DNA from 3 places in the Fusicatenibacter faecihominis genome. Region 1 is predicted to be linked to each of the others. Evidence: predicted binding sites of a transcription regulator. Region 1 holds the regulator's gene; each other region holds the start of a gene.
What was found. The regulator Rex, encoded in region 1, represses fermentation and respiration genes when NADH is low (regulators of the CRP and FNR family bind a similar motif). The targets are predictions, from matches to a motif close to ATTGTTAANTANTTAACAAT.

Region 1 (10,776 bases):
AAAGAGGATGTAGGAGCCAAAGCCATCGATGACAAGACTCTGGAGATCACCCTCACCGAGCCGATCCCGTACTTCGCACAGCTTCTGACCTTCGCAAACATCACTCCGGTTCCGGAATCCAAGACCGAAGGCGAGAACAACTCTTCCTACGGAGCAATCGTAGACGATCTGGCTCAGTGCGGTCCGTATTACATCTCCGAGTGGACCCGTGGTTCCAAAGTTGTTCTGAAAAAGAACCCGAACTACTGGGATGCTGACAACATCAAACTGGACGAGATCGACATGGTTCTGGCTCAGGATGAGAACACCAGACAGCAGCTCTTCGATCAGGGACAGATTGATCTGTTAAGAAACGTTCGTACCGAGTATATCGATCAGGTTCAGTCCAAGATTGATTCCGGCGAGATCACCCTGATTTCCGGCCCGCAGCCGAGAAACAGCTACATCTGCTTCAACAACGAAGATCCGGACGGCGTATTCTCAAACGAGAACATCCGTAAAGCCTTTGCGATCGCCTTCGACCGTGAGTCTTATGTAAAGAACGTTCTGAAAAAAGATCAGGCCGCTTACGGTGAGATTCCTTACGGAACCGCTATCGGCGACGATCTGTTCCGTGACCTCTATGAAGAGCCCATGAAAGAGCTCCTTGAGCAGGATCCGGTAGAGCTTCTGAACAAAGGTCTTGAGGAGATCGGCAAAGCAGGCGAGACCCTCGAGGTTACCTTCCTCCAGAGAAACGCTGATAACGAGACCAAGGTTGCAGCTGAGTACTATCAGAACCAGTGGCAGACAAAACTCGGCGTTGTTGTAAACATCGAGACTGCTTCCGATAACTCTTCCTTCAACAACCAGGTTTCCAAAGGACAGTACCAGATCTGCCAGACTGGATGGGGCGCAGACTACAACGATCCGATGACCTTCATGCAGTGCTACACCACCGGCGACGGCAACAACCCCGCATTCTTCTCTGATGCTGAGTATGACGAGCTGGTAAATGCCTGCAAGACCGAGTCTGACATGAAAGTCCGCGGCGAGAACTTCGCAAAAGCTGAGAAAATCCTGACTGTTGATAAATGCGGTATCTCCCCGGTTACCTTCTCTTACTCCAATGTTGTTGTAAACCCGAAACTTCAGGGCGTATACGTCAACGGCGCAGGTGGTCCTTCCATCGAGTTCAGAGATGCATATCTTGCTGAGTAACAGATAATTATCACTAGAGCAACAGATCTCACCAGGTGATCTGTTGAAAGGTGCCGGAACCTGTGGGAGGTAGAGCTTCCCATACGTTCCGGCATTTATAAGTCAAAGATTCCTGGTGTTCTGTATCGCTCATTTTCAAATCGAAAGATGCGCGATACAGAACACTAGGCTTTCACTTAGGAGGTGCGACTAAATGATTAAATACATATTAAAGAAGATCGGTTACATGATCGTAACCCTGTGGGTAATTCTTACCATCACCTTCTTTCTGATGAACTGTATTCCGGGCGACCCCACCCAGGACAGCATGAAAGTTCTTCCGGAGGCCGTAGCCAACAACCTGAAGGCACGTTGGGGCCTCGATAAACCGGTAGGAGAGCAGTATATTATTTATCTGAAGAATCTTCTTCACGGCCAGATGGGAGAGTCCTATAAGACTCCCGGCCTTACCGCAAACCAGATTATTTCCGAGCGTTTCCCGGCTTCTCTGCAGTTGGGTCTGCAGGCCGTGGCAGTTGGTCTGATCCTTGGACTGATCCTTGGTATCCTGGCGGCTCTGCACCGTGGGCGCTGGATCGATTTCCTGACGATCTTCGTCGCCATCATCGGCGTGTCTGTCCCGAGCTTCGTGTTCGCGGCTCTGCTTCAGAAATACGCCGCAGGTTCTTATTTCCCCATCGTCGGCTGGTCCTCCAAGGGTATGGGAGTCGGGCAGATCTTTCAATACACGTTCCTGCCGACGGTATCGGCGTCCATCAGCGGTATCGCAACCTATTCCCGTTTCATGCGTTCCTCTGTACTGGATGTACTGAGCAATGATTACATCCTTCTGGCAAAGTCCAAAGGTCTTTCCAACTTCCAGATCGTAAAACGTCATGTGCTCCGTAATGCCATCACCCCGATCATCTCCATCGTGGCTCCGCAGGTAGCCAACATCGTAACCGGTTCCTTCGTAATCGAGCGTATCTTCTCTATTCCGGGTCTGGGCCGTTACTATGTAGAAAGTGTAAACGGACGTGACTATCCGATGATCATGGCAACCACACTGTTCTTCTCATTTATCTTCATTTTCTGTATGGTACTGATGGATATCCTGTACGCCATCGTAGACCCGAGAGTGAGAAAGAGCATTATTGAAGGCAACAAGTAAGGAGGGTGAGACCAGAATGACAGAACAGAGCGGAAAGCTTACAAAAGAACAGTTCGCCCGGGTAGGAGTGGACGAACAGGCATCAGAGAATCTGGTGCGCCCCAGCATTTCCTACTGGCAGGATGCATTCCGAAGACTCAAGAAAAATAAAGTCGCCATGGCGAGCCTGATTCTTCTTCTTATCATCGTGTTTATGTGCATCTTTGCACCGTATATTTATCCTCATCCCTATGATGAGCAGAACATTGAGTTTACGAACCAGGGTCCCACCCTGCAGCATATCTTCGGTCTGGATGACCTGGGAAGAGATATCTTCGCCCGTATCTGGATCGGCGGCCGTGTTTCCCTGACCATCGGTGTGGTGGGAGCCCTCGTATCCCTGCTGATCGGCGTTCTCTACGGTGGTATCAGCGGTTATATGGGAGGTCTTGTGGATGATATCATGATGCGTATCCTGGAGATCCTCTCCGGTATTCCCTACATGGTTATGGTTATCATCGTAACGGTCTTCCTTGGAAAAGGTATGAGTTCCCTTCTTTTGGCTCTCTGTATTACGAGCTGGACCGGCCTGGCCCGTCTGGTTCGAGGACAGGTGCTGGAGCTCAAAGAGAGCGAGTATGTCATGGCTGCAAAAGCGCTGGGTACTCCGACTCTTAAGATTGTCACCAGACATCTGATTCCCAATACCATGAGTATCATCATCGTACAGACCACCTTCTCCATTCCGAGCTTCATTTTCTCCGAGGCTTTCTTAAGCTTCATCGGAATGGGTATCCAGCCGCCGCTCACCAGTTGGGGCGCTATGGCTTCCCTGGGACAGCAGCAGATGGCTTACTATCCTCATGAGCTGATTTTCCCGGCACTGGCTATTTCCGTAACCATGCTGGCCTTCAACCTTCTGGGCGATGGTCTGCGCGACGCATTTGACCCGAAACTCCGTCAGTAAAAAAGAAAGGTGTGTGAAAAATGAGCAATCTGTTGGAAGTAAAAAATCTGGAGGTCTCTTTCCATACCTATGCCGGTGAGGTCAAGGCGGTACGGGGAGTATCCTTTGAGGCAAAAGCTGGTGAATGTCTCGCCATCGTAGGAGAGTCCGGTTCCGGAAAGACCGTAACCTCCAAGGCTGTGTTAGGTCTGATCGCCACCCCGCCAGGAGATGTGAAAAAGACCAGCGAGATCATTTTCGACGGCCAGAATATCATGAACTACAGCGAGAAGGAGTGGAGAGCATACCGTGGAAAAGATGCGGCCATGATCTTCCAGGATCCCATGACTTCCCTGAACCCGACCATGAAAGTCGGCAAGCAGATCATGGAGAGTATCCTTCTTCACAGCAAGGTTTCCAAGGACGAGGCAAAGAAACGTGCCCTGGAGCTTCTGAAAATGGTAAATATCCCGAATCCGGAAGAGCGTATGAACCAGTATCCGTACGAGTTTTCCGGCGGTATGAGACAGCGTGTGGTTATCGCCATTGCCCTGGCCTGCAATCCGAAACTGATGATCGCCGACGAACCCACCACGGCTCTAGACGTGACCATTCAGGCACAGATCATCGATCTGCTGAAAAAGATTCAGAAAGAAAACAATACGGCCGTTGTCATGATCACTCATGACCTGGGCGTCGTTGCCGGTATGGCGGATGACATCATCGTTATGTACGCAGGCCGTATCGTGGAGAAAGGTACGGTTTACGAGATCTTCAACGAGCCGAAACATCCCTATACGGATGCCCTCCTGAAGGCCGTTCCGAACCTGAAAAATGAGAACAAATCAGAACTTCGTATCATTCCCGGAACACCGCCGGATCTGATTGCTCCGCCCAAGGGCTGTGGCTTCGCAAGCCGCTGCCAGTACTGCATGGGTATCTGTAAGGAGCAGTCACCGGAATACACCAAATTTTCCGATTCCCATGAGGCAGCCTGCTGGCTGAATCACCCCATGGCAAAAGAAGTATACGGAATCAAAGACATCAAGGAGGTGTTTGAAGATGGCAAATGATAAAGAAGTGCTGGTTCATGTAGAGCACCTGAAAAAATACTTCAAAGTACATAAAAAGGACACCTTAAAGGCTGTGGATGACGTTTCCTTTGATATCTACAAGGGAGAGACCCTTGGTCTGGTAGGCGAGTCCGGCTGTGGTAAGACTACCTGCGGAAGAACCGTCCTTGGCCTTTACCCGGCTACCGAGGGTGTCATCGAGTACGCCGGCCGTGATGTGACAAAGCTTGGAAAAAAAGACAGCCTGTGGTTCAAAAAGAGAGCCCAGATGATCTTCCAGGACCCCTATGCATCCCTGGACCCCCGTATGACCGTCGGCGATATCATCGGTGAGGGACTGGAAAACTTTGGTCTCCATCCCAATGACAAGCAGGAGCGGATCAGCGAGCTTCTGTCCCTGGTAGGACTGAACAAAGAGCACGCAGGCCGTTTCCCCCACGAGTTCTCCGGCGGACAGAGACAGCGTATCGGTATCGCGAGAGCTCTGGCTGTGGATCCGGAATTTATCGTCTGTGACGAGCCGATCTCCGCTCTGGACGTGTCCATTCAGGCACAGGTCGTCAACCTGCTGATCAAGCTTCAGAAAGAGCTGGGTCTGACCTACCTCTTCATCGCCCATGACCTTTCCATGGTAAAACATATTTCCGACCGTGTCGGCGTTATGTATATGGGACATATCGTGGAGCTGGCTTCCAGTGACGAGCTTTACGGAGATCCGGAGCATCCTTACACGAAAGCTCTTCTTTCTGCCATCCCGATCCCCAATCCGGAGCTGGAGCGCAGCAAAAAAGTGCTTCCTCTGGAAGGCGAGGTGGGAAGCCCCATCAACTGCGGACCGGGCTGTCGTTTCGCAAGCCGCTGCAAATACGCTTCCGAGAAATGTAAGAGCGAGACTCCGAAGCTGAAAGAGATCAAAAAAGGCCATTTTGTTGCCTGCCATCTTTTCGACAAATAAGAGCATAAAAAGATCCCCCGGCAAGGTTTTGAAAACCTTATCGGGGGATTTTTCTATCATCACAGGCTGTTTTTAATCTTCCGCCAGTTCTTCCCAGGTTTCGTAGAGAGCCGCAAGTTCTTCGCTGATCTGGGCTTTTTCTTTGCTTAATTTGATGCATTTGCCCACGTCGGTGGCGACCTCCGGAGAAGCTAGGAGAGTGTCGATCTCTGCGTCCCGCTCTTCGAGGGCCGCGATCTGATCCTCTGTCTTTTTCAGGGCATTTTTCCGTTTCCGTTCTTTGGCCTGGAGCTCTTTCTGCTGCTGCCAGTCCAGTTTGGATTCCGTTTCGGTTTTATCAGAGGAGACGGCGGAGGAAGCGTTTTCGCCGGGTACATAGATGGCGGTCAGCTCTTCCTTTTTCTCCAGGTAATAATCGTAGTTGCCGATATAGTTTACCAGCGTGTTTCCAGTGAGTTCCAGAATCCGGGTTGCGGTCTGGTTGATGAAATAACGGTCATGGGAAACGTAGAGGACGGTTCCCTCGTACTGGTTCAGGGCATTTTCCAGTATCTCCTTGGAAGTGATGTCCAGATGGTTGGTAGGCTCATCAAGGATGATAAAATTGGCCTCGGAGAGCATCAGCTTAGCCAGTGAAACACGGCCCCGTTCACCGCCGCTTAGATCCTGGATCCGTTTATAGACATCGTCGCCGGTGAAAAGAAAGGCTGCCAGGACGTTTCGGATCTCGGTATTGCTCATATTCGGATAGGTGTCGGAGATCTCCTCAAAGAGGGTTTTCTCCATATGAAGAACGTGGTGCTCCTGATCGTAATAGCCGATATGGACCTTGCTTCCGAGGGTGAAGCTTCCGCCATCCGGAGCGAGAAGGCCGTTTAAGATCTTCAGGATCGTAGTTTTCCCGGTTCCGTTGTTACCGATGATAGCCACGCGTTCACCGCGCTTGATCTCAAAATTCAGGTCGGAGAAGAGCGTATGGCCATCAAAGCCTTTTTCCAGCCCCTCTACCTTGAGAACATCATTTCCACTGATGACGCGGGGAGTCAGATGAATATGGATCTCGGTGTTTACTTCTGTGGGTTTTTCCAGAACCTCGATCTTATCCAGCATTTTCTCCCGGCTCTCGGCCCGGCGGATGGATTTCTCACGGTTGAAGGATTTCAGCTTGGCGATGACTTCCTGCTGATGCTTGATCTCGCGCTGCTGGTTTAAGTAGGCGTTGATCTGGGCCTGGCGCACCTGGGCCTTTTTCATGGAGTAATCGGAGTAGTTGCCCATAAAGGTGGTGACGTTTCCCTGATCGATCTCGACGATCTTCGTGACGACGCGGTTCAGGAAATACCGGTCATGGGCCACGATGAGCACGGCTCCGGAATAGTTGAGCAGATAGGTTTCCAGCCAGGCGATGGAGTTCATATCGAGGTGGTTGGTGGGCTCGTCCAGAAGGATGAGATCTGGATGGGAGAGCAGAAGTTTTCCTAAGGCCACACGGGTCTTCTGGCCTCCCGAGAGCGTGGAGACCTTTTTCGTAAAGTCTTCCTCGGTAAAGCCCAGGCCTTTTAAAACGCCGGTGATCTCACTCTGGATCGCGTAGCCGTTCTCACGCTCAAACTGGGAATTGAGTCGGTTATAGGTCTCCAGAACGTTTTCCAGTGCTTCGCCAGAGAGAGATTTCATCTCCAGCTCCAGTTCACGGATTCTTTTTTCCATGGCGAGAAGCTCTGCCTTCACGGAGAGAAGCTCGTCGTGGATTGTGTTTTCCGAGGAGACTGCGTCGTGCTGGGCCAGATAGCCGATGGTTTTTCCTTTTGCGAGGATCACCTCACCGCTGTCCGGGTCCAGCTGATGCATGATAATTTTCAGAAGGGTGGATTTTCCCGCCCCGTTGATGCCTACAATGGCCGCCTTTTCACGGTCTTCGATATGAAAAGAAGCGTTTTTCAGGATGACATCGGTTCCGAAAGCTTTTTGAATATTCTGACATGCCAGTATCATGGGATTCACTTCTTTCTAAAATATATTTGCGTAATTTCGCATAATCCTTATTATTTTAGCACATCTTGAACGCTTCGGCCAGCTTATTTTCCATGAAAAAAGACGAAAATGGAAAAAATAACTGGACGGATGGGGAAAATTGCGCTAAGATTTATAGACAGCAGTAAGGTGAAGCGACAGAGTATACATAAGATCAGGAGGAGAGAAGATGAAAAAAGTTGTAAAATTCGGCGGTAGTTCTCTTGCCAGCGCCGAACAGTTCAAAAAAGTAGGAGCGATCATTCGTTCCGATGCAGGCAGACGTTTTGTGGTACCTTCCGCGCCGGGCAAACGCTTTGACAAGGACACGAAGGTGACAGATATGCTTTACGCCTGCTATGCCCTGGCAGCAGAAGGGAAGGATTTCGGCAGGGAGCTCCGTCAGATCGAGCAGCGCTATCAGGAGATCATTGACGGCCTGGAACTGAAACTTTCTCTGGAAAAGGAATTTTCCCTGATCCGTGAGAACTTTGCAGGCAAGGCAGGAAAAGATTATGCCGCATCCAGAGGCGAATATCTGAACGGTATCGTCATGGCGAATTATCTGGGATATGAATTTGTGGATGCTGCAGAAGTGATCGTTTTCTGTGAAGACGGAAGCTTTGATATGGACAAGACCACAGAAGTTCTGGGCGAACGGCTCAAAGATATGAAAAATGCCGTGATTCCGGGTTTCTACGGCGCTCTGCCGGACGGTCATGTCATCACCTTTTCCAGAGGCGGTTCCGATATCACCGGTTCTCTGGTTGCTGCTGCCATCCATGCAGATATCTATGAGAACTGGACCGACGTTTCCGGTTTCCTTGTTACCGATCCCAGGATCGTGGTAAATCCCGAGGTCATCGAGACCATCACCTACCGTGAACTCCGGGAACTGTCCTACATGGGAGCCACTGTACTCCATGAGGAGGCCATCTTTCCTGTACGAAAGGAAGGCATCCCCATCAATATCCGCAACACCAACGCGCCGGAAGACAAGGGTACCCTCATCGTGGAGAGCACCTGCCGGAAGCCGAAATACACGATTACCGGCATCGCTGGAAAGAAGGGGTTTGCTGCCCTCAACATCGAGAAGGATATGATGAACTCCGAGGTGGGCTTTGGCCGGAAAGTGCTGGAAGTTTTCGAGAAAAACGGCATCTCCTTCGAGCATATGCCCTCCGGCATCGACACCATGACGGTCTTTGTCCATCAGAGCGAGTTTGAAGAGAAGGAACAGAAAGTTCTGGCCGGTATTCATCGGGCAGTCAGCCCGGATTCTATCGAGCTGGAGTCGGATCTGGCCCTCATCGCTGTGGTGGGAAGAGGCATGCGTTCCAACCGCGGCACGGCCGGACGTATTTTCTCTGCCCTGTCCCACGCGAACGTTAATGTCAAGATGATCGATCAGGGTTCCAGTGAGCTCAACATCATTATCGGTGTGAAAAACGAAGACTTTGAGCCGGCGATCCAGGCCATCTATAACATCTTTGTCATGACGCGCCTTTAAAAATCAGTGTACTTTGTACCATTCGAAAGATTTGATATTTATTTGACAATCTTAAAGGGATTGGATATAATATGGAAAAAGACCTTTTGGGTCTTTGAGGAACTAGGAAGGATGGTATAAAGTGGAACGAAAAACGATTTCGCGGGCAGTGATCAAACGTCTGCCGCGATACTATCGTTACCTGGGAGATCTTCTGGAAAGCGGAGTCGAGAGGATTTCATCCAACGAGCTGAGTGACAAGATGCAGGTGACAGCATCACAGATCCGGCAGGATCTGAACAATTTCGGCGGCTTCGGCCAGCAGGGCTACGGCTACAACGTACAGCATCTGCATACGGAAATTGGAAAGATTCTGGGATTGGACCGTACCTACAATATGATCATTCTCGGTGCAGGTAACTTGGGACAGGCGCTGGCAAATTATTCTAAATTTGCCCGCTGGGGATTTAAGGTGATTGGAATTTTTGATGTGGACCCGGAACTTGACGGGACCATGGTGCGGGATATTCCGATCCGTATGGTGAGTGAGCTTCCTCGGTATCTGAAAGAAAATGATGTGCAGATCGCAGCTCTGACGCTGCCCAGAAACCAGGCGAAAGCCATGGCGGAGCTGGTGACAGCCAACGGCGTGAAGGCGATCTGGAATTTTGCTCATACGGATCTGAAGCTTCCGGAGGATGTGATCGTGGAGAGTGTTCATCTTTCTGACAGTCTCATGCAGCTTTCCTACAACATGAGCAATTATAAAGACAAGACCCAGAAAAAGAGCAGGACAAAAGAAAAGTAAAGAAAACGACGCGGTAAGACCCTGTTTTAGCGCGTCCTTTTCGTGTCTAAAAAGGGGGTTTTTCATGGAATATCTGGTATCGGCAGAGGAAATGCGCCGGGCGGATCACTGTGTGATCGAGGAGTATGGAGTTCCCTCCTTGGTCCTGATGGAGCGGGCGGCCTTAGCCTCTGTGGAGCTTATGGAGCGGGAAGGTTTTGACCTTTCCCGGGTGCTTGTGGTTTCCGGAAGCGGGAACAACGGCGGCGACGGCTTTGCGATGGCAAGGATTCTTTATCTGAAAGGCATTGAGGCGGAGCTCTGGTTTGTCGGAAATCCGGACCACCTCTCAAAGGAGGCAGCCCTCCAGAAGAAAATCTGCGAAAATTATGGCATGAAATTTGTGCGAAATCTTCCCGCCGGTGAATATACTACTATTGTGGATGCCGTTTTCGGCTCCGGCCTCTCCCGGGAAGTGAAAGGAAGCTACCGGGAGGTCATCGAGAGCATCAACCGCCATCCGGCGAAGGTTTTTGCTGTGGATATCCCTTCGGGGATTTCCTCCGATGACGGTAGCGTCCAGGGAACAGCCGTCCGGGCGGCTGTGACCGGAGCTCTGGCTTTCCGGAAGCTGGGCCATGTGCTTTATCCGGGGACAGAGTATGCCGGGCGGACGTTTCTTCTGGATATCGGCATCACAAAAGAAGGCTTCAAGGGGCAGTTTCCCAGGGTACAGGCTCCGGACCGTGGGATTTTTTCTCTGCTTCCCACAAGGAAAGCCTTCGGAAACAAAGGAACCTTCGGAAAAGCCTGTCTCATGGCGGGCAGCCGGAATATGGCGGGAGCCGCCTATCTTTCCGGAAAAGCGGCAGCCATCACGGGAACTGGCCTGGTCCGGGTCGTGACGGAAGGCTGCAACCGGGAGATTCTGCAGACACTTTTTCCGGAGGCGGTTCTGACCACGGAGGAAATGCTCTCCGAAGAAACGCTGGTAAATGCGCTCTCTTGGGCGGATGCCGCAGGGATTGGTCCCGGCCTTTCTACCGGAGAAGCTGCGGAAAAAGAGCTCGCCTGTGTGCTAACACAGGCCAAAATCCCGCTGGTGCTGGATGCGGATGCCCTGAATATTTTATCAAAGCATCCGGACTGGTTGAAAAAAGGCGATACGCCGAAAATCCTGACGC
Region 2 (10,776 bases), on a different contig from region 1:
TTGATGCACCGCTGGTAGGCTTGACAGCCACTCCGAAAGATGAAATTGATAAAAATACTTATGAGGTGTTTGATCTGCAAGATGGTATGCCTACATATGGGTATGAACTGTCTCAGGCAGTAAAAGATGGGTTTCTGGTGGACTTCTTGTCTGTGGAAACAACCTTGAAATTTATTCAGGAGGGAATCGTTTATGATGAACTGTCTGAAACGGACAAGGAAGAATATGAAAATACTTTTAAAGATGAAAATGGAGAAGTTCCGGAGTCAATTGAATCATCCGCGTTAAATGAATGGATTTTTAATGAAGATACCATTCGTAAAGCGTTACATATTTTGATGGAAAATGGTCTGAAGATTGATTATGGAAATAAAATCGGTAAAACCATTATTTTTGCGAAAAGTCATAAGCATGCAGAAAAAATTTTGAACGTATTTGGAAAAGAATATCCTCATTTAAACGGTTATGCAAAGGTAATTGATAACCAGACAAATTATGCACAGAGCGCAATTGATGAATTTTCAGATCCCAAAAAGCTTCCTCAGATTGCTATTTCCGTAGATATGCTGGATACAGGGATTGATGTCCCGGAGGTGCTGAATCTTGTCTTTTTCAAGAAGGTGATGAGCAAGGCAAAATTCTGGCAGATGATTGGGCGTGGAACCCGCCTTTGCCCGGGACTGATTGACGGAGAAGATAAGCAAAAATTTTATATTTTTGATTTTTGTGGTAATTTTGAATTTTTCCGTATGAATAAGGGAAAACCAACGGCCAATATGATTGCTTTGCAAGGCGCGATTTTCAGTTTACAGTTTGAAATGACTTATAAACTACAGGATTTGGCTTATCAGACAGAAAGACTGATTGCATACCGAAAAGCGTTGGTAAAAGGACTGTCTGAAAAAGTGCAGGAACTGAACCGGGAAAATTTTGCGGTAAAACAACATCTGAAGTATGTGGATCTTTATACGGTGGAAGCAAACTATCAGACATTGACCTATGAAGATACACTTATGGTCAGACAGGAGCTTGCTCCACTGATCGAGCCGGAGAATGATGACGCAAGAGCATTGCGTTTTGATGCGCTGGTGTATGGAATAGAGCTTGCCTATCTTGCAGGAAAAAAATACAGCCGGGCCAGACATGATCTGCTGAAGAAAGTTTCCAAAATATCAGGTGTTGCCAATATTCCGGAGATTATGATGCAGGCAGAGCTGATCAATAAGATTCTCCATACCAATTATCTGGAAAACGCAGGGATCGAAGATTTCGAACATATTCGAAAGAGCCTTCGTGATCTGATGAAATATCTTCCGACAGGAAAGGCCACTTATGAGACAACTTTCGATGACGAGATTTTATCGATCGAGTGGAAGGAAGCAGAACTGGAAAACGACGATCTCAAAGATTATAAAGCAAAAGCAGAATATTATGTTCGGCAGCATCAGGATGAGAAAGCTATTGCAAAACTGAAAAGCAATATTCCGCTGACCAGTCAGGATGTAAAAGAATTGGAGAAGATTCTCTGGAGTGAGGTTGGAACAAAGCGGGAATATGAAGTCGAGTATGGAAATAAGCCATTGGGCGAATTTGTACGTGAAATTGTCGGGCTTGATATGACAGCAGCAAAGGAAGCATTTTCTGCTTATCTGAATGATGCAAATCTTGACAGCAGGCAAATTTATTTCGTAAATCAGATTGTTGAATATATTGTACATAATGGTATGATGAAAGATTTGGCAGTTCTTCAGGAAACACCTTTTACAGATCAGGGAAGTATCGTGGAAGTGTTTACAGATTTGTCTGTCTGGCTTGGAATAAGAAAAGTGATTGAACAGGTAAATGCCAATGCGCTGGCTGCTTAGAAGATAGGAGGTTTTCTTTATGCCATTACAAATCGTCAGAAATGACATTACCAAAATGGACGTTGACGCAATCGTCAATGCGGCAAATTCATCTCTTCTTGGCGGCGGTGGCGTGGATGGCTGTATCCATAGGGCGGCCGGACCGGAACTGCTTGAGGAATGCCGGACTTTGCATGGCTGCGAGACAGGGAGCGCAAAAATTACAAAGGGATATCGGTTGCCCTGTAACTATGTAATTCACACGGTTGGTCCCGTGTGGCAGGGCGGCAGGCAGCAGGAACAGAAACTTCTGGAATCCTGCTATCGGACGTCACTGAACCTGGCAGAGGAATATGGCTGTCAGTCTGTTGCCTTTCCTCTGATTTCTTCCGGTATTTATGGCTATCCGAAGGATCAGGCGCTTAAAGTAGCCGTGGATACCATCAGTGCTTTTCTGCTGGAACATGAGATGACGGTATTTATCGTGATTTTTGACCGGAAAGCATACCAGATCAGCGGGAAACTGTTTGCAGACATCAAGGCGTATATTGATGACCGGTATGTGGAAGTACATACAGACAGCCGGAGGGAACAGAGGCGAAGACGGGAAATATTAGAGGAAGAGGCTTACTTTACGTCAGTCCCGGAACCGTTGCTGCCGGAATCGGTTGATAAGGGCATCAGCAAAAAAACATTGGAAGATGCCTTAAATCAAATGGATGAGAGCTTTTCGGAAATGCTTTTGCGGAAAATTGATGAAAGCGGCATGACGGATGCGCAGTGTTATAAAAAGGCCAACATTGATCGAAAGCTTTTTTCAAAAATTCGTGTAGATAAATTTTATAAGCCATCCAAAGCAACCGTGCTGGCCTTTGCACTGGCTCTGGAACTTCCTCCTGCGGAAATGCGGGAAATGCTGGGAAAAGCCGGTTTTGCCCTATCCCATGCAAGCAAATTCGATATCATCGTGGAATATTTTGTCGAACAGGGCAATTATAATGTATATGAGATCAATGAGGCGTTGTTTGCCTTTGACCAGAGCCTGATTGGAGCATAAATCTGTCTGTTTCTGAAAGATTATAAAATGTCGCTTTCCGTGCGACCACTTTCCCAAAGAAAATCGTTATACTGTGGCTGTAGGGTATGAAACCCGGCAGCCATTTTTTCAAGGGTTATGCGCCAAGAATTTCACTTTTGACGGAAACTTTGGCGAATCCCGCGACAGCAAACCCGAAAGGGCGAGATTTTTCAGGAGGAAAGATATATGAGAAAAAATTTGACGGAAATCGTTTTTATTCTTGACCGCAGCGGTTCTATGAGTGGATTGGAAGAAGACACCATTGGCGGATTCAATTCTATGATCAGGAAGCAGAAAAAGACGGAGGGCGAAGCTTTGATTTCCACAGTGCTGTTTGATAATATAAGTGAGGTGCTGCATGACCGGATCCTGGTGAAAAACATCCGGCCAATGACGGATCGGGATTATACAGTTCGCGGCGGTACGGCACTTCTGGATGCCATCGGAGGCGCCATTCACCATATCGGAAATGTTCATAAGTATGCCAGGGTGGAGGATGTTCCGGAACACACGTTGTTTGTGATCACAACAGACGGGATGGAGAATGCCAGCCGCTGTTACACCAGTGAGAAAGTGAAACATATGATTGAACGGCAAAAAGCAAAGTATGGCTGGGAGTTTTTATTCCTCGGTGCAAATATAGATGCGGTGGAGACGGCGGGGCGGTTCGGAATCAGCGCCGACCGGGCGGTGAACTACCAGTGTGACCGGGAAGGGACTGCATTAAATTACGAGGTGCTCAATGAAGCAATTTCGTCTGTACGGTGCAGTAAACCGCTGAATGCCGATTGGAAAAAACGGATTGATGAAGATTATAAGAAGAGGGGCGGCAGGTGAGTGAAGAAAAAGGGGTGTCACACGAAGCGACATCCCCTTTTTCGACAATCATTTATCATTGTTTTCGGGTATGGAGTACTCCCGGTTAGCCGACAGGCTTTCCTCAACAAGTAAGGTTGTATTATTTTTACTCCTCACCAAGGAAATATTTGCCATAGCGGTCTGCTGCCAGAATGGCTGCGTAAACAGAAGCCGGTGTTACTTCGAAGGGCATGTTGTGCAGCGTATCATTTTCTGCGCAGGCAGCTTCAGCGACAGCCATCAGTTTCTCCTTGGTCGGATTCTCGATGCCCAGCTGTTTAAGAGTTACCGGCAGACCCAGTTCGATGCACCAGTCGATGATATCCTCCAGCTCCTCTGCCGGAACATTTTCCAGAACCAGCTGCGTAATGGTGCCGAAGGCAACCTTTTCACCATGGTACATGTGATGGCATTCTTCCAGAACCGTAAAGCCATTGTGGATGGCGTGGGCGCCAGCCAGACCGCCGCTCTCAAAACCGATACCGCTGAGAAGAGTATTGGCCTCAATGATTTTTTCAACGGCTTCTGTGCAGGCACCTGCTTCCAGAGCCAGTTTTGCTTTTACACCCTCATCCATCAGAGTATCAAAGCAAAGCTTTGCCAGAGCCATGGCTGCACCGGTGACTTTTCCGCCGGCACAGGTCATAGCGCCGCTGTTTTTGCAGGCACGGGCTTCAAAATAGGTAGCCAGGGCATCACCCATACCGGATACGGTCAGACGAACCGGAGATTTTGCGATGATCTCGGTGTCCATCAGAACCATGTTCGGGTTAGCCGGAAGGAAGAGATACTCTTCAAATACACCGGCATCGGTATAGACAACAGAAAGGGCGCTGCAAGGTGCGTCGGTAGAAGCGATGGTGGGACAGATCAGAACCGGAACCTTCTCATAATAAGCGACGGCCTTGGCGGTATCCAGAATCTTTCCGCCGCCGACACCGATGATCATGTCACAGCCGTTCTTTTTCATAACTTCGATCAGACGGTTGATCTCAGTCTTGCTGCATTCTCCGTTAAAATAATCCAGAACCAGTTCGCATCCGGAATCCTGGAAGGAAGTTTCCAGAGTATTTCCCAGTCTCTTATGACCGGAAGCGGTTACCAGCACCAGAGCTTTCTTTCCGTAATTTTTTGCGTAACTTCCGAGCTTTCCAAGCTCACCTGCTCCCTGAACATATTTGCTGGGACTTGTCAAAATCTTTGCCATAATAAAATCCTCCTGACATTGTAATTGATGGAATTGTATGGGCCGCTTTGCGGCGAAACAACTCGCAGGCAACTACTGAAAATAAAAATTTCTGCTCCCAATAGTAAATGATTTGCAGATACAGAGAGTATAATTCCTTTTTACTGGATTGTCAATAAATTATCAATATTAAAAGAAGTTTTTCGTGTGAAAAACCACCAGATTTGGATGACACAGGAAAAAGAAAACACAAAATGTAGTAAATAACTGACTGGAAGAGAGGGGAGGCATTTGTGAGCCGACTGCCTGTTCTTTTGTGTGCTCTGGAGGGAAACTTATTTCTTTTCAACTTTTCAATACGAAAAAAGCACCCGGAAAATCCGGATGCTCTTAAAGGAACAGTTCGTAGGAGAATCGAACTCCTGTTTCCGCCGTGAGAGGGCGGCGTCTTAACCGCTTGACCAACGAACCATAGTAACAAAACAATATTCAAATAAAGAACAGTTCGTAGGAGAATCGAACTCCTGTTTCCGCCGTGAGAGGGCGGCGTCTTAACCGCTTGACCAACGAACCATAATAACAAAACAATATTCAGATAAAGAACAGTTCGTAGGAGAATCGAACTCCTGTTTCCGCCGTGAGAGGGCGGCGTCTTAACCGCTTGACCAACGAACCATAAATAACAAATAATATTCAGATGAAGAACAGTTCGTAGGAGAATCGAACTCCTGTTTCCGCCGTGAGAGGGCGGCGTCTTAACCGCTTGACCAACGAACCTTACTGCGATATCTTAACCTATGAATCGGGAAATGTCAAGCACTTTTTTGAAAATTTTTGGAATTTTTTTGAAAGTCGCATTTTTATGAAAATTCCGTAACAGTTAAGAACCAATGTCACTTAGTTAAGCTTAGCACGAATAGTAAAAATTGTGTATATATTTAAGAAAAGGATGTGATAATCAAAGGAAAACAAAAATATACCATGCTCAAAAAATTTATATTAACTGTCAGGCACGACTTTAAGGGGATGTGAAAAAACTCGATTGAGTTTTTTCGCATCTCCCTTTTTGTACCTGTTGTGTATAAATGACTGAAATCATGCGCAAAGAAAGCGCACTTCCCCTACCCCATAGAAATTCTTTTTTTGAATCTATGCGGCAGTTCTGTTTCTCATCTTTTTTTTCTGATATTTATATAGATTGTGGCCTATCGCCACGAGTAAAACTTCCAGTTTGACTGAATGAATACCTCTTCGGACAATTCTCTTGTACCAACGGTCGTTTTTCATAATTCCGAAAGTGCCTTCTGCTTGTATCGAACGGTTCATTCGTAATAACGCACCGTGGATACTTTCTAGGTTTTCGATTACTTCCTGATGCATGGAAGTTAATTCCTGATTGATCCGAACGGTTCGATTCTTATCTGTCTTCTTACATTTCTCTGCATATGGACATCCACTACAGTCTTCGCATTCATACAATTCTTCCTTACGTCCGTATTGATTTCCCCTCACATTTTTTCTGTATAAAAAATGGAATGCTTTATCGTTAGGACATCTCATGACACCTTGCTCATCAATTCTGAAGTTAACTGCACGAAATGGATCTTCATGATATTTCTGATCCTTAGTTTCCTTTTTAAACATTGGAAATTTCATATACTTTTCAATTCCGTTCTGTTCACAGAAAATATAATTGTTGTATGAGCCATATCCAGCATCTGCCACAGGATATTTGGGATAGAATCCATAAGTTTGTTTGAAGTGCTCCATCAAAGGAACGAAACAATCCATATCCGAACGATAATGGTTCACGTCAACAACTGCAATATATTCATCTGCTACACCAATCTGTACATTATATGCTGGCAGAAGCTGATCATTGCCCATGTAATCCGTTTTGATACGCATAAAGGTAGCTGAGTTATCTGTTTTAGAGTAACTGTTTCGATTAGGACCACAGATTTCAATTTTTTGTATGTATTCTTGAAGTTTCTGACAGAAAGTAGTCAAGTGTTCATAATGACGCTGTTCTTTGGATTTTCGCTTTCCACTTCCGTAAACAAATGTACTTGTATCCAGTTCCCATAAAAGTACTAGCTGCTCAACGATTTCATTCAGATAATCCGGTACATACTCCGGATTTGTTGTGATCTGCACCCCGCTCCATGCGATTTCTGCATTAATCTCCTCAATCTCCGCAGTGATTTTTTCGTAAAGCTTGTAACGGAACTTTTCGGTAGCCTTCTTCCATACCCAGGTATACTTGTTTGCGTTTGCTTCAAACTTGGAGCCGTCGATGTAGAGATGTTGCAAATCTACATGCTCATCGTTAAAGATAGCATGATTGATGTCGTTAAAAATGTTTTCAATCTTATCTTGAAGTATTTCATTGATGAAATATCCAAAGGTTCTGTATGACGGAGTATGATGATCCATGAGATACATGAACCTGATATTAACTTTGCAGTTGTCTTCCAGTTCTCTCAGAGAGCAGTAGCCGCTAGTCATAAATCCGAAAAGTACTGTTTTTAACATGTTGACTGGATTATATCTGAGTCGTCCGGTTGTGTACTCCGGAATATCCGTCAGATACTTGTTTAAATCGATTCCTCCCATCAATCTGTCAAATGTTAAAACAGGATCCAGCAGATCCAAACAATCTGAAAGAAACAGTGGTAAATATCCTTGTTTTGAATTACAATAATTATTGTGTAAAGTTTTCATCGCAAGTTAATTTTACCACAAAAATAGGACCTTTCGCATGAACGAATGGTCCTATTTCTTTTAGGGACTTATTTCACAGCCCCTTAAAATTAGTGTACACTAGGATATTTATGTAAATTATTTCTGATCCAGTACGGACTGAATCTGCTTCATCAGCTGATCGTAATTTGACTGATCGTCAATGCCACCCATGAAAGGTTCCCCAACGATATTTCCGTCTTTATCTACAAGAACGGTTGTAGGAAATGCCATGATGTTTCCATTTCCAGCATAGTCTCCAACTGTTGAATTAGAATCGAAAGTCAGGTTCTTGTAGGAAGCGCCCTGAGCTTTCAGGATTTCTTTTGCCTCTTTGATTCCGGCTTCATTGTTGTCTAAAGTATCCATGTTGATACCAACAACTTCGCCACCCATTTCTTTGAGTTTCTCATTTAATTCATTCAGCTTAGAGAGCTCTTCGACACATGGCTTGCATCCACTGAACCAGAAATTTACAACTGTAACTTTATTTTTAGCGAAAAGACTGTCATCTACATCGTTTCCATCCAGATCTTTTCCTTTGAAACCTTTGAATACAGCTGTGGATTCGTTTAATTTGGAGGAAGAGCTGTCAGAGGAATCGGATGCAGCAATCTCTTTCTCAAGCTTGGCAATTTCTTCTTCAATTCCGCGGATTGTCTCGATGTCTTTGCACAGAGTTTCATATTCTTCTTTAGAGAAAGAGTCTTTGTTAGATTCCACTGTGCTTGCGAGGGTATCAGCATAGTTTCCGCTCTTGTCATCACCGGCAGCGTTCTTGTTCATAAGACCAAAGGCTTTGTCCCATGCATCTTTGTGATCAGCAAAAAGCTGGTTTTCCTGCTGGTAAAGGTCATTCCGTTTTTCGTTCAGCTCGTCTGCGCTGCCCGTTTCTGTTGTGGAAGAAGATTCCTGTTTTGTGTTTGTATTGTCTGTTGTGGAAGAAGATTCCTGTTTTGTGTTTGTATTGTCTGTTGAGGAGGAATTTCCGCAGCCTGTAAACGCAAAAAGTACAGAAATGGCAAGGGATGCAGCAATTACCTTTTTTAATTTCATTGAGTTTGTTCTAAGTGTTTTGTTTTTCATGATTTTAAATCTCCTTTAAATTACGTTTTATTAGTTTTTATTTTCAGCCTGTTTCTTAGTTGAAAATCCGTAATGATAGCAGATTGCATCAGTCGGGCAGGCTTTCATACATTCTCCGCATCGGATACACTCCGGATGGTTTGGTGTGTCTACTACATTGACATCCATCTTACAGACACGACTACATTTCTGGCAGCCAACACATTTCTCATGATCAACCTGAATCTTAAGAAAAGATACCTTGTTAAACAGTGAGTAAATAGCACCCAGCGGGCAGATCCATTTACAAAATGGACGGTAAAACAAGATGCTCAGGATGATGAAAAGCGCAAGGACTGTGAACTTAAATGTAAATAAATGTCCGAGTGCGGCACGGATTCCTGAGTTGGCAAGTGCCAGCGGAATTGCGCCTTCAAGTACGCCCTGTGGGCAAATGTATTTGCAGAAGAAAGGATCTCCCATACCAAGTGAATTGGTTGCAAATGCCGGAAGTAGTATAACAAAGACGACCAGAATCACATATTTCAGATACCGCAGAGGCTTCAGTTTTGCGGTGGAAAGTTTCTTGCCCGGAATCTTATGCAGCAGATCCTGGAACCATCCAAACGGACAGAGGAATCCACAGATAAACCGTCCTAACAGAACACCTAACAGGATGAAAAATCCGGTGATGTAGTAGGTAAATTTGAATTTTGAAGAACCGACCACGGCCTGAAATGCTCCGATCGGACATGCTCCGGTAGCGGCAGGACAAGAGTAACAGTTTAGTCCCGGGACGCACATCGTTTTTACATTTCCCTGATAAATTTTCCCTTTAAACAGATTCGGGATGTGAATGTTGGTCAGCAGTGTAGCAGCTGCCTGAATCCATCCGCGGAAACGGGCCAGAAAGTTTTTGTTTGATTTCATTTTCTTATCCAATTCCGACACACTCCATACATAATTTTATTGCCTTACTAAGTACAACCGCTGCTTCTCCGCGGAAAATCCCGACAAGGAAAAACACCAAACCGGCTGCAAGTAAAAGAATTTGTGTTGCTTTTTCAGATTTCATTAAAATACTCCTTTCAATGTTTAAAGTCCGTTTATTGACCTTTCGATGTTTGCATTATACAATAGAGGGTGTAAAATTCCTGTTAAGAAAATGGAGAAAAATAAATTGAGATTATTAGTTGTTGAAGATGAGAAGAAATTATGTGATATGATTGCGAAAAGTCTGCACCAGGCAGGGTATGAGGTAGACACGTGTAATGACGGAGAGGAAGCACTGGATATGATCTATGCGGAAATGTATGATTTGATCGTGCTTGATCTTAACCTTCCGGGGATGGATGGGATGGATATTCTCCGGGAACTTCGAAAGGAAAATGAAGAGACAAAGGTATTGATTCTGTCTGCGAGAAGTCAGATCGCTGATAAGGTTGACGGTCTTGATGCGGGGGCAAATGATTATATGGAAAAACCCTTTCATCTGCAAGAGCTGGAAGCCCGTGTGCGAAGTCTGACAAGAAGAAAGTTTGTACAAAAAAATGTCTGTCTGGAATGTGGCAGTCTTCGTTTTGATACAAGAGAAAGGACTGCATATGCAAAAGACAAGCCGGTTGCATTGACAAGAAAAGAGAATGGAATTCTAGAGTATCTTCTTTTGAATCAGGGAAGACCGGTCAGTCAGGAAGAACTGATCGAGCATGTCTGGGATTCTTCTGTGGATAGTTTCAGCGGCTCGATCCGAGTGCATATGTCTTCTCTGAGAAAGAAGCTGAAAGCCGGGCTTGGTTATGATCCGATCGTGAATAAGATCGGTGAGGGGTATAAGATAGGAGGAGGTAAAGCATGAAAAAAATATCACTCCAGTGGAGACTGACGATTCTTACAACCGTGCTGATCACAGTATTGTGTGGGTGCCTTACATTTTTCTTATATAAGAACGGAGTCTATTATATTGATACGCTTCAGGAGACTGTTACGGATCAAAGTGCCGC
Region 3 (10,776 bases), on a different contig from region 1:
GGTATTCAGCAGGAGATTCGTAAGAGAGAGCATTACGAGAAACCGAGCGTAAGACGTAAAAAGAAATCTGAAGCTGCCCGGAAACGTAAGTATAACTAATCTGTGCAGGCAAAAGCCTCTGAGTTGATTCGCTCAGAGGCTTTTTTCGTGTCATAAAACAGGCATAAACTTTTCCTGAGTTTCTTATATTGTGATATACAGGCGGAAAGAAGGCAGGAAAGGTATGAAAAAAAGAAAACGAACAGGCTGTGCGGTTTATGGGCTGGTGCTCTGGCTGGGAATTTCCCTGATTTTCGGGAATGTGGGTCTTCGGGTCTACGGGGCGGAGGAGCAGAGCAACAGCCTTGCCATCGAATCTCCGGGAGCTTTTCTCATGGAGGCTTCTACCGGGACGGTGATTTATGAGAAGGATGCGGACACCAGGCGGAGCCCTGCGAGCGTGACGAAGATCATGACGGCCCTTCTGATCTTTGAGAACCTTGAAAAAGGAAAGATTCAGCTTACCGACGAGGTCGTCACCAGCGCCCACGCCAAATCCATGGGCGGCTCCCAGGTCTTTCTGGAAGAGGGAGAGAAGCAGACCGTGGAGACCCTGCTTAAATGTATCATGGTGGCCTCAGGTAACGATTCGGCGGTGGCCATGGCGGAATATGTGGCGGGGAGCGAGGGCGAGTTTGTGAACCAGATGAATCAGAAGGCGGCGGAGCTGGGCATGAAAAACACCCATTTCACGGACTGCTGCGGTCTCACGGATTCGGAGGACCACTACACGACGCCGAGGGATATTGCCCTCATGTCCCAGGAGCTGATCACGAAATATCCGGAAGTTTTTGACTATACGAAGATCTGGATGGAAAACATCACCCACATGACGGCCCGGGGCAGCAGCGAGTTCGGCCTGACCAATACCAACAAGCTTTTAAGAAGCTATGACGGCTGCGACGGTCTCAAGACCGGAAGTACCAGCAAGGCGCTTTTTTGTATTTCCGCCACGGCGGAGCGGAACGGCATCCGGCTCATCAGCGTCATCATGGCCGGTCCGGACTCCAAGACGAGATTCCGGAATGCGGCGGAGCTTCTGAACTACGGTTTCGGCAGCTGCCGCCTCTATGTGGATGAGAACCGGGATGCGCTCCCGGAGACAAAGGTCCGGGGCGGCGTTACGGAGACGGTTCCCTGCAAATATCAGGAAGGCTTCCGGTATCTCGACACAAAAGGCGTGGATTTTTCGGCGATAGAAAAGGAAGTCCTTCTTGAGGAGGAACTTACAGCTCCTATCGAAAAAGGGGAGGCTGTGGGAAAAGTGGTCTACCGCCTGAACGGAGAGATCCTGGGGGAAGTGCCTATCCTCGCAGGAGAATCAGTGGAAAAGGCGGAATTTTTGGATTATCTGAAAAAACTCTGGGAAAGATACCAGAGTATCTGATACATAATAAAGAAAAGGGGGCATAAGGTACATGAAGAGTTTTCGGACCGTCCGCTATGAGACGGGAAAAGATACGGGGAAAGCGGCGCTGACGTTCGCTCATTTAAGCGATCTTCACGGCTGCTTTTACGGGGAAAACCAGGAAGGCCTTCTGGAGGCGATTTATGAGGCAGATCCGGATCTGGTGGTCGTGAGTGGCGATATGATTGTGGGAAAGCCCGGCATCAACAGGAAGACCTTCGCGTTTTTTAAGGAGCTCACAGCGAAATATCCGGTGTTTTTCAGCAACGGAAACCACGAGAGCCGCTATGAGGCGACGGAGGATTTCCGGCCGGTTTACAAGCATTTTATCTACGGGCTCTGGAAAAACGGCGTGGAGGTTCTGAATAATAAGTCTGTACCCTTTGAGAAAAATGGCAGGAAACTGATGATCGCCGGTTATGAGGCGGAGATCTCTTATTTCAGCCGTTTCAACCGGAAAATACCTTCCCTGGAAGAGTTGAAAAGTCATCTGGGGGAGAAAGATCCGGAAACTGAGACCGTGCTTCTGGCCCACAACCCGATGTTTTTCTCTGTTTATAAGGAATGGGGAGCAGATCTTACGTTTTCCGGCCATCTTCACGGCGGTTATATACGGATTCCGGGGATCGGCGGCGTCATCAGCCCCCAGTTCCAGCTTTTTCCGAAGTATGACAGAGGTGTTTTTGAGGAGGAGGGGCACACGCTCTGTGTCAGCGCAGGCCTGGGAGACCACACGATCTCGCCGCGGTTTTTCAATCCGGCGGAGCTTCCAATACTGATCTGGCACGGCTGAGCCTTTACAAAAACCACCTTTATGAGGTAGAATAGTACCCGATACAAGAAAGCGGAGAGGAAACTGGAAAGATGGGAATTCCCGTAAAACTGGAGGCATTTGAGGGTCCTTTGGATCTTCTTCTGCATCTGATTGACAAAAACAAAGTAAATATTTATGACATTCCCATCGTGGAGATTACCGCTCAGTACATGGAGTACATCCATGAAATGCAGCGGCAGGATCTGAATGTGATGAGCGAGTTCCTTCTGATGGCGGCCACCCTTCTGGCCATCAAGTCTAAAATGCTCCTTCCAAAAGAGATCAACGAGGAAGGCGAGGAGGAGGATCCCCGTCAGGAGCTGGTGGAACAGCTTCTGGAGTACAAGCTCTACAAATATATGTCCTACGAGCTTCGGGATATGCAGGCGGACGCGGCCTATGTGATGTACAAGGAGCCGACGATTCCCGCTGAGGTCCGGGCTTACCGGCCGGAAATTGATCCGGCGGAGCTTCTGGAGGGCGTGACGCTCTCGAAGCTTCACAGCCTGTTCAAGGCCATCATGAAGCGGCAGAACGACCGGATCGACCCCATCCGAAGCACCTTCGGAACGCTGGAAAAAGAAGAAGTGGACATGGATGAAAAATGGATCTATGTGGAGAGCTGCATCAAGCGGAAACGTCATGTAAGCTTCCGGGAGCTTCTTGGGGCCGGGCATACGAAAATGCAGATGGTAATCACCTTTCTTGTGATTCTGGAGCTCATGAAGATGGGAAAAATCTCCATTGTCCAGGAACATACCTTTGACGATATTCTGATTGACTGGAGAGAGGACGCGGACGACACGCCGGGCCGGACCTTCGAGTCAGATTTTACATAAGGAGAGACACTTTTGGAAGAGAAAAAGCGAAAAGCGGCCATTGAAGCTATCCTTTTTACAATGGGGGACGCGGTGGAGCTGAACCGGATTGCCGAGGCCATCGGGGAGGATCCGGAGACCACGCTGGAGACCATCCGGAAAATGATGAAGGATTATCAGAAGAAGGAGAGAGGTATCCAGATCATCGAGCTGGATCATTCCTTTCAGCTCTGTACGAAAAAAGAATACTATGACGATCTCATCCGGATCGCGAAGCATCCGAAGAAACCGGCGCTTTCCGACGTGGCCATGGAGACGCTTTCCATCGTGGCCTACAAACAGCCGGTGACAAAGATCGAGATTGAGAAGATCCGCGGAGTCAAGTGCGACCACGCGATCAATAAGCTCATTGAGTACAATCTGATCCGGGAACTTGGGCGGCTGGACGCTCCGGGGCGGCCCATTCTTTTTGGTACCACGGAGGAATTCCTGCGGAATTTCGGCGTGCAATCCCTGGAGGAGCTGCCGGCCATCAACCCGGTTCAGGTGGAGGACTTCAAGGCGGAGGCCGAGGAAGAGGTGGAACTTCGCCTCAACGTGTGAGCATACCGCTGCTTTTTCGGGCATATAGTTTTGAAAGAAGCTGCCGAAGGAGCTGTGTCGATGAAAAAAATAAAAAAATATCTGCTGTTCTGGCTTTTGTTTCTCGTGATTCTGCCCTGCTTTGTGCGGGCAGAGGAAATGGAGGAGCCGGGAACGCTTTATGCCCGGTCTGCGGTCCTGATGGATGCGGATTCCGGGCGTATTCTTTTTGACAAAAACGGGGAGGAAAAACTGGCCAATGCGAGCACCACGAAGATCCTCACCTGCATCCTGGCCCTGGAAAAAGGCGAGCCGGAACAGGAAGTTGTTTTTTCGGAGGAGGCGGTAAAACAGCCGGAGGTCCATCTGGGGGCGGCAGAAGGCGAGAATTTTCATCTGGGGGATCTCCTCTATTCCCTGATGCTGGAGAGCCACAACGATACGGCGGTGGCCGTGGCAGAGGCGATTTCCGGGAGCACGGCGGCCTTTGCGAAGGCGATGAACGAAAAGGCGAAGGAGATCGGCTGCAGGGAGACGCATTTTGTCTCGCCGAACGGTCTTGACTGGGAGGATGCGGAGGGAGCCCACGAGACCACAGCTGCCGATCTGGCACGGATTCTCCGCTACTGTATTCAGGAATCCCCGAAACGGGAAGAGTTCCTGAAGATTACGCGGACGGGGGAGAAGACCTTTTTCAACCTTGCCGGGAACAGGAGTTATTCCTGCGTCAACCACAATGCCTTTCTTTCCATGATGGATGGGGCCCTGACGGGAAAAACAGGCTTTACGGGGAAGGCCGGCTACTGTTATGTGGGGGCGCTGAAAGATGGAGAACGTACTTTCGTCATTGCCCTTCTGGCCTGCGGCTGGCCGAACAATAAGACTTATAAATGGAGCGATGCCAGGGCACTGTTTTCCTATGGCTTGTCTGCCTATCAGTACGATACGCTGACGTTTCCGGAGAATTTCGGTGAGGTAGCGGTGGAGGAGGGAATCCTGCCGGGCCAGGGGATCGATGAGACGGCAGAGGTGCCCCTTCTTTTATCCGGGGAAAAGAGCCTCCAGCTTCTGCTTTCCGGGAAAGATGAAGTGAAACTACAGGTGACTCTGCCCAGGAGTCTTGCAGCTCCGGTGGCTGCCGGCGAGGAGGAAGGAAAGGCAGTTCTCTTACTGAATGGGGAAGAGATCGCCGTCTGTCCGATAACAGCGGGCAAAACCGTTAAAAAAAAGGATTTTTCCTGGTGCTTCTTGAAAATTTTTGAACAATATCTGGAATTATAAACAGATAGGCCGGAAGGTATAATAATAAGAAGAGATAAAAATATGACAAAAGGCTTGCTATTTTGTCCGAAACAGGCTAAAATTATAATCGGCTGAAAATTTAATTTCAACAGTTTTCATAGTAAATCTTTTACAAATGGAGGGCTAAGAATGAGTAACACATCACAAAGCTTGGCAAGCACACGTATCAACGCTCTGCTTGATGAGAACAGTTTTGTTGAAATCGGTGGATACGTTACAGCCAGATCAACAGATTTCAACATGCATGAAAAAGAGACCCCAGGAGATGGCGTTGTTACCGGATATGGTGTCATCGACGGAAATCTGGTTTACGTTTACAGCCAGGACGCATCCGTTTTAGGCGGTACCATCGGTGAAATGCACGCAAAGAAGATCACTGCCCTGTATGATATGGCAATGAAAATGGGAGCTCCGGTTATCGGTCTGATCGACTGCGCCGGTATCCGTCTTCAGGAAGCTACCGATGCGCTGAACGCTTTCGGTGAGATCTACCTGAAACAGACCCTTGCCTCTGGTGTAATTCCGCAGATCACAGCTGTATTCGGCACCTGCGGCGGCGGACTGGCACTGGTTCCGGCACTGACCGACTTCACTTTCATGGAGTCCAAGAAAGCAAAACTTTTCGTAAACTCCCCCAACGCACTGGATGGCAACCACGAGTCCAAATGTGACACCGCTTCCGCTAAATTCCAGAGTGAGGACGCAGGACTTGTAGACTTCACCGGCAGCGAGGATGAGATCTACGCTGGTATCCGTGAGCTGGTATCCATGCTTCCGTCCAACAACGAGGATGACATGTCCTACGAGGAATGCACCGACGATCTGAACCGTGCTTCCGAGACTCTTGAGAATGCAGTTGGAGATCCCGCTGTGATCTGTTCCGAGATCGGCGACGACCATGTATTCGTAGAGACCAAGGCTGCTTACGCCAAAGAGATGGCAACCGGTTTCATCCGTCTGAACGGCATGACGGTCGGCGTAGTTGGAAACCGTACCGAGAGCTACGACGAGGATGGCAATGTGGCTGAGAAATACGCAGATGTCCTGACCGCAAGAGGAGCAAGAAAGGCTGCAAAATTCGTGAAATTCTGTGACGCTTTCGAGATCCCGGTTCTGACTCTGACCAATCTCACCGGTTTCAAGGCAGATCTGCATTCCGAGAGATGCATCGCCAACGCAGCAGCAGAGCTTACCTATGCTTTCGCTGACGCTACTGTTGCCAAGGTAAACGTGATCACCGGCAAAGCATTCGGAAGCGTTTACACCATCATGAACAGCAAAGCTCTGGGCGCAGATATGACCTATGCCTGGGAGAATGCAGAGATCGGTATGATGGATGCAAGATCCGCAGCCAAGATCATGTATGACGGCGAGGATGCAGCTGTAATCAACGAGAAGGCAGCTGAGTACGCAGCACTTCAGTCCAGTGCTCTTTCCGCAGCAAAGAGAGGCTATGTTGATACGATCATCGACGCGAAGGATACCAGAAAGTATCTGATCGGAGCCTTTGAAATGTTATTCACAAAGAGAGAAGACCGCCCCGGCAAGAAACACGGCACGGTTTAAGAGAGGTGGATAATATGAAGGAAAAAATGAAAAAAAGCTTACTGAGCCTTGCACTGGTTGTGTGCATGGTATGCCTGTCCTGCGTGACTGTTTTTGCCGCAAAGGATAAAGTGCTGACCGAGGATCAGGTGGCTTCCTACAAATCTGGCGCTGTAAAAGTGATTGAACAGATTGCGGGACTTTCCGATGAAGAGATTCAGAACTATCTGGATCAGGATGATGATTTTGTTACAGCAGCCCTGACTTCCTGGGACAATGCCAAGGATGAGCTGGGTGCCTATGTGGAAGTCGGCGATCAGACTGTTACCACCGATGGAAATAATGTAATCATCAATTCCGATGTCACCTACGAGAACAAGACAGCAGATGTGGAGCTGATTGTCAACTCCAAGACCAACACATCCGAGAGTATGGCTTTCAACATCAACTACACCATGGGTGAGAAGATGGAGCAGGCCGGTCTGAATACTCTGATGGGTCTTGGTATCGTATTCCTGATGCTGATCTTCTTAAGCTTCCTGATCAGCCAGTTCAAGCATATCAGCAAGCTGACAGAGAAAAACAAGCCCGCAGCTCCGGCAGCACTTGCTCCCGCTCCTGCACCCGCAGTTGTCGAGGAGGAGCCGGAAGAAGAGCTTGCCGATGACGGAGAACTGGTGGCAGTTATCGCAGCAGCCATCGCCGCATACGAGGGAAGCACCAGCACCGACGGTTTTGTTGTCCGCTCGATCAAGAGATCAAAAACCAATAAGTGGAAAAGAGCATAAGCAATAGGAGGAAGAATTCAAATGAAAACTTATACAATCACCGTTAATGGAACCGCATATGACGTAACCGTTGAAGAGGGTAACGGAACCGCTGCTCCGGCAGCCGCTCCGAAAGCAGCACCGAAGGCTGCTCCCAAGGCTGCTCCGAAAGCAGCACCGAAGGCTTCCGCAGGAGCAGGTTCTGTAAAAGTAACCGCTTCTGTTCCGGGTAAAGTCGTAAAGATCGAAGCATCTGTCGGACAGGCTGTAAAAGCCGGTGACAGCATCGTGATCGTAGAGGCAATGAAAATGGAGATCCCGGTTGTCGCTCCGCAGGACGGCACCGTAGCAAGCATTGAAGTAGCAGCAGGCGACGCAGTAGAGAACGGCAGCACCCTGGCAACACTGAACTAATCAAATTGGAGGTAGAAACATGTCATATGTAGCTGATACATTGTCGAATCTGATCCATCAGACGGCATTTTTTAACCTGACATGGGGTAACTACCTGATGATACTGGTTGCGTGCGTTTTCCTGTATCTGGCAATCCGCAAGGGCTTTGAGCCCCTTTTGCTGGTACCCATCGCATTTGGTATGCTTCTGGTAAATATTTATCCTGACATCATGTACAGTGCGGAAGAAGCTTCAAACGGAGCGCCGGGCCTTTTCCATGTATTCTATATCCTGGATGAGTGGAGTATCCTGCCGTCCCTGATCTTCATGGGCGTAGGAGCGATGACAGACTTCGGTCCCCTGATCGCAAACCCGAAGAGTTTCCTTCTGGGAGCAGCAGCACAGCTCGGTATTTACGTTGCTTATTTCCTGGCAATCTTCCTGGGCTTCAATGGAGCAGCAGCAGCAGCCATCTCCATCATCGGTGGTGCTGACGGCCCGACCTCCATTTTCCTGGCAGGTAAACTGGGACAGACCGCTCTGATGGGACCCATCGCTGTGGCCGCTTATTCCTATATGTCCCTGGTGCCGATCATCCAGCCGCCTATCATGAAAGCTCTGACCACCGAGAAAGAGCGGAAGATCAAGATGGAGCAGCTCCGTCCGGTATCCAAACTGGAGAAGATCCTCTTCCCGGTTGTGATCACCATCGTTGTCTGCCTGATCCTTCCGACCACCGCTCCCCTGGTTGGTATGCTGATGCTTGGTAACCTGTTCCGTGAGTCCGGCGTTGTAAAACAGCTGACCGAGACCGCTTCCAACGCTCTGATGTATATCGTCGTTATCCTGCTGGGTACTTCCGTAGGAGCATCCACCAGCGCAGAGGCTTTCCTGAACCTGGATACCCTGAAGATCGTTGTCCTTGGTCTGGTTGCCTTCGCTTTCGGTACCGCAGGCGGTGTTCTTCTCGGAAAGGTTATGTGCAAGCTGACCCATGGAAAGATCAATCCGCTGATCGGTTCTGCCGGCGTATCTGCCGTTCCCATGGCAGCACGAGTATCTCAGAAAGTAGGTGCGGAGGCTGATCCGACCAACTTCCTTCTGATGCATGCAATGGGGCCCAACGTAGCAGGTGTTATCGGTACTGCTGTAGCAGCAGGTACCTTCATGGCTATCTTTGGAGTATAATAATAAAACACTGATGCTGTCCGGGAGACGTAAAAATCCGGACAGCTGCAATAAATGGAGGTTTAGTAATGTCTGAAATCGAAAAAAAACCGATTAAAATTACTGAGACCATTCTGCGTGATGCCCATCAGTCTCTGATCGCCACCAGAATGACCACAGAGCAGATGCTTCCCATCGTAGAAACAATGGATAAAGTAGGCTACCATTCCGTAGAGTGCTGGGGCGGCGCTACTTTTGATGCATCTCTTCGTTTCCTTCACGAAGATCCATGGGAGAGACTTCGTAAATTCCGTGATGGCTTCAAACACACCAAACTGCAGATGCTGTTCCGTGGACAGAACATTCTGGGTTATCGTCCCTACGCAGATGATGTGGTAGAGTATTTTGTACAGAAATCCATCGCAAACGGTATTGATATCATCCGTATCTTTGACTGTCTGAACGATCTCCGTAACCTGGAGACTGCAGTAAAGGCTGCCAACAAAGAGAACGGACATGCACAGGTAGCCCTGTCCTATACCCTGGGTGATGCTTACACTTTGGACTACTGGACCAAGACAGCAAAAGAGATCGAGGAGATGGGTGCAAACTCCATCTGTATCAAGGATATGGCAGGCCTGCTCCTTCCGTATACCGCAACCGATCTTGTGAAAGCACTGAAAGAGACCGTTAAGATCCCGATCCAGTTGCATTCTCACTATACTTCCGGTGTTGCTTCCATGACTTACATGAAAGCCGTAGAGGCTGGTGTTGATGTGATCGATACCGCTATTTCCCCGTTTGCACTGGGTACTTCCCAGCCTGCAACCGAGGTTATGGTTGAGACCTTCAAGGGTACTCCCTATGATTCCGGTCTGGACCAGAAGCTTCTGGCTGAGATCGCTGACTACTTCCGTCCGATCCGTGACGAGGCTCTGGACAGCGGCCTTCTGAATCCGAAGAACCTGGGCGTAAACATCAAGACTCTGCTGTATCAGGTACCGGGCGGAATGCTTTCCAACCTGACCAGTCAGCTGAAAGAGCAGCACGCAGAGGACAAGTTCTACGATGTGCTTGAGGAAGTTCCGAGAGTAAGAAAAGACCTCGGTGAGCCGCCTCTGGTTACTCCGTCCTCTCAGATCGTTGGTACACAGGCTGTATTCAATGTCATCATGGGCGAGCGTTACAAGATGGTTACCAAGGAGACAAAGGATGTTCTCTGTGGTAAGTACGGAAAGACCGTAAAACCCTTCAACAAAGAAGTACAGAAGAAGTGCATCGGCGATGCAGAAGTTATCACCTGCCGTCCGGCAGACCTTCTGAAACCGGAACTCGAGACTCTGGAAAAAGAGATGGCTCAGTACAAAGAGCAGCCGGAGGACGTTCTGTCCTACGCTCTGTTCCCGCAGGTAGCTACTGACTTCTTCAAATACAGAGAAGCTCAGCAGACCAAAGTGGATCCGACCAAGGCAGACACCAAGGATAAGGCTTATCCCGTATAATAAAAATGACTGATGAAAGACCAGTTGTAGGAAACTGCAGCTGGTCTTTTTTTCTGCCAATCTGGTGTTTACAAGAGAGCGGGATTTTGTTATCATAGAGGTATCGATTCGGGAAACAGGAAAAGGAGGTGAGCTCCATGTCAATGACAGGAAAGAGAAGAAAGGCCACAGCTTTGCTGGTCGTCTTTTTTGTACTGTTTTCGGCCCTTTATCTCAGTATGGGAATGGAAAATGGCGGGACGGAGAGCGGGAGCGCCGCCTCTGTCGTTACATGGAGGAGCGAACGGTTTTCTGTGACGGAGCAGGTAAATGTGGAGGAACTCTCCGGAGTCCGTTCGCTGATGCTCCGGCTGTTTCCCGGAATGAGACGCCATGCGGAGGAGAAGGAGAGCGGAACGCTTACCTTTACGCTGGAGTTTTTGTGTGTGCTCTATTTTC

Region 2: the regulator Rex is predicted to act here: its motif matches at 5,135-5,154, upstream of LKD71_RS15895 (glycerol dehydrogenase).
Region 3: the regulator Rex is predicted to act here: its motif matches at 4,973-4,992, upstream of LKD71_RS01295 (acyl-CoA carboxylase subunit beta).

What each region holds. Positions count from the first base shown of each region.
Region 1 covers NZ_JAJEPR010000004.1:115,505-126,280, forward strand. The annotation lists gene LKD71_RS03560 (peptide ABC transporter substrate-binding protein) at 1-1,200, shown strand, start outside; gene LKD71_RS03565 (ABC transporter permease) at 1,394-2,350, shown strand; gene LKD71_RS03570 (ABC transporter permease) at 2,367-3,296, shown strand; gene LKD71_RS03575 (ABC transporter ATP-binding protein) at 3,317-4,348, shown strand; gene LKD71_RS03580 (ABC transporter ATP-binding protein) at 4,338-5,303, shown strand; gene abc-f (ribosomal protection-like ABC-F family protein) at 5,376-7,298, opposite strand; gene LKD71_RS03590 (aspartate kinase) at 7,507-8,826, shown strand; gene LKD71_RS03595 (redox-sensing transcriptional repressor Rex) at 8,948-9,613, shown strand; gene LKD71_RS03600 (NAD(P)H-hydrate dehydratase) at 9,678-10,776, shown strand, end outside.
Region 2 covers NZ_JAJEPR010000044.1:12,479-23,254, forward strand. The annotation lists gene LKD71_RS15880 (DEAD/DEAH box helicase family protein) at 1-1,865, shown strand, start outside; gene LKD71_RS15885 (O-acetyl-ADP-ribose deacetylase) at 1,885-2,901, shown strand; gene LKD71_RS15890 (vWA domain-containing protein) at 3,109-3,759, shown strand; gene LKD71_RS15895 (glycerol dehydrogenase) at 3,887-4,987, opposite strand; tRNA gene LKD71_RS15900 (tRNA-Glu) at 5,366-5,437, opposite strand; tRNA gene LKD71_RS15905 (tRNA-Glu) at 5,468-5,539, opposite strand; tRNA gene LKD71_RS15910 (tRNA-Glu) at 5,570-5,641, opposite strand; tRNA gene LKD71_RS15915 (tRNA-Glu) at 5,672-5,743, opposite strand; gene LKD71_RS15920 (IS1182 family transposase) at 6,116-7,690, opposite strand; gene LKD71_RS15925 (TlpA disulfide reductase family protein) at 7,808-8,794, opposite strand; gene LKD71_RS15930 (4Fe-4S binding protein) at 8,825-9,715, opposite strand; gene LKD71_RS15935 (CD1871A family CXXC motif-containing protein) at 9,708-9,848, opposite strand; gene LKD71_RS15940 (response regulator transcription factor) at 9,894-10,631, shown strand; gene LKD71_RS15945 (sensor histidine kinase) at 10,628-10,776, shown strand, end outside.
Region 3 covers NZ_JAJEPR010000002.1:21,053-31,828, forward strand. The annotation lists gene rpsU (30S ribosomal protein S21) at 1-99, shown strand, start outside; gene LKD71_RS01270 (D-alanyl-D-alanine carboxypeptidase family protein) at 224-1,426, shown strand; gene LKD71_RS01275 (metallophosphoesterase) at 1,458-2,240, shown strand; gene LKD71_RS01280 (segregation and condensation protein A) at 2,312-3,100, shown strand; gene scpB (SMC-Scp complex subunit ScpB) at 3,113-3,682, shown strand; gene LKD71_RS01290 (D-alanyl-D-alanine carboxypeptidase family protein) at 3,743-4,942, shown strand; gene LKD71_RS01295 (acyl-CoA carboxylase subunit beta) at 5,093-6,529, shown strand; gene LKD71_RS01300 (OadG family transporter subunit) at 6,556-7,296, shown strand; gene LKD71_RS01305 (biotin/lipoyl-containing protein) at 7,318-7,689, shown strand; gene LKD71_RS01310 (sodium ion-translocating decarboxylase subunit beta) at 7,709-8,857, shown strand; gene LKD71_RS01315 (oxaloacetate decarboxylase subunit alpha) at 8,926-10,338, shown strand; gene LKD71_RS01320 (hypothetical protein) at 10,476-10,776, shown strand, end outside.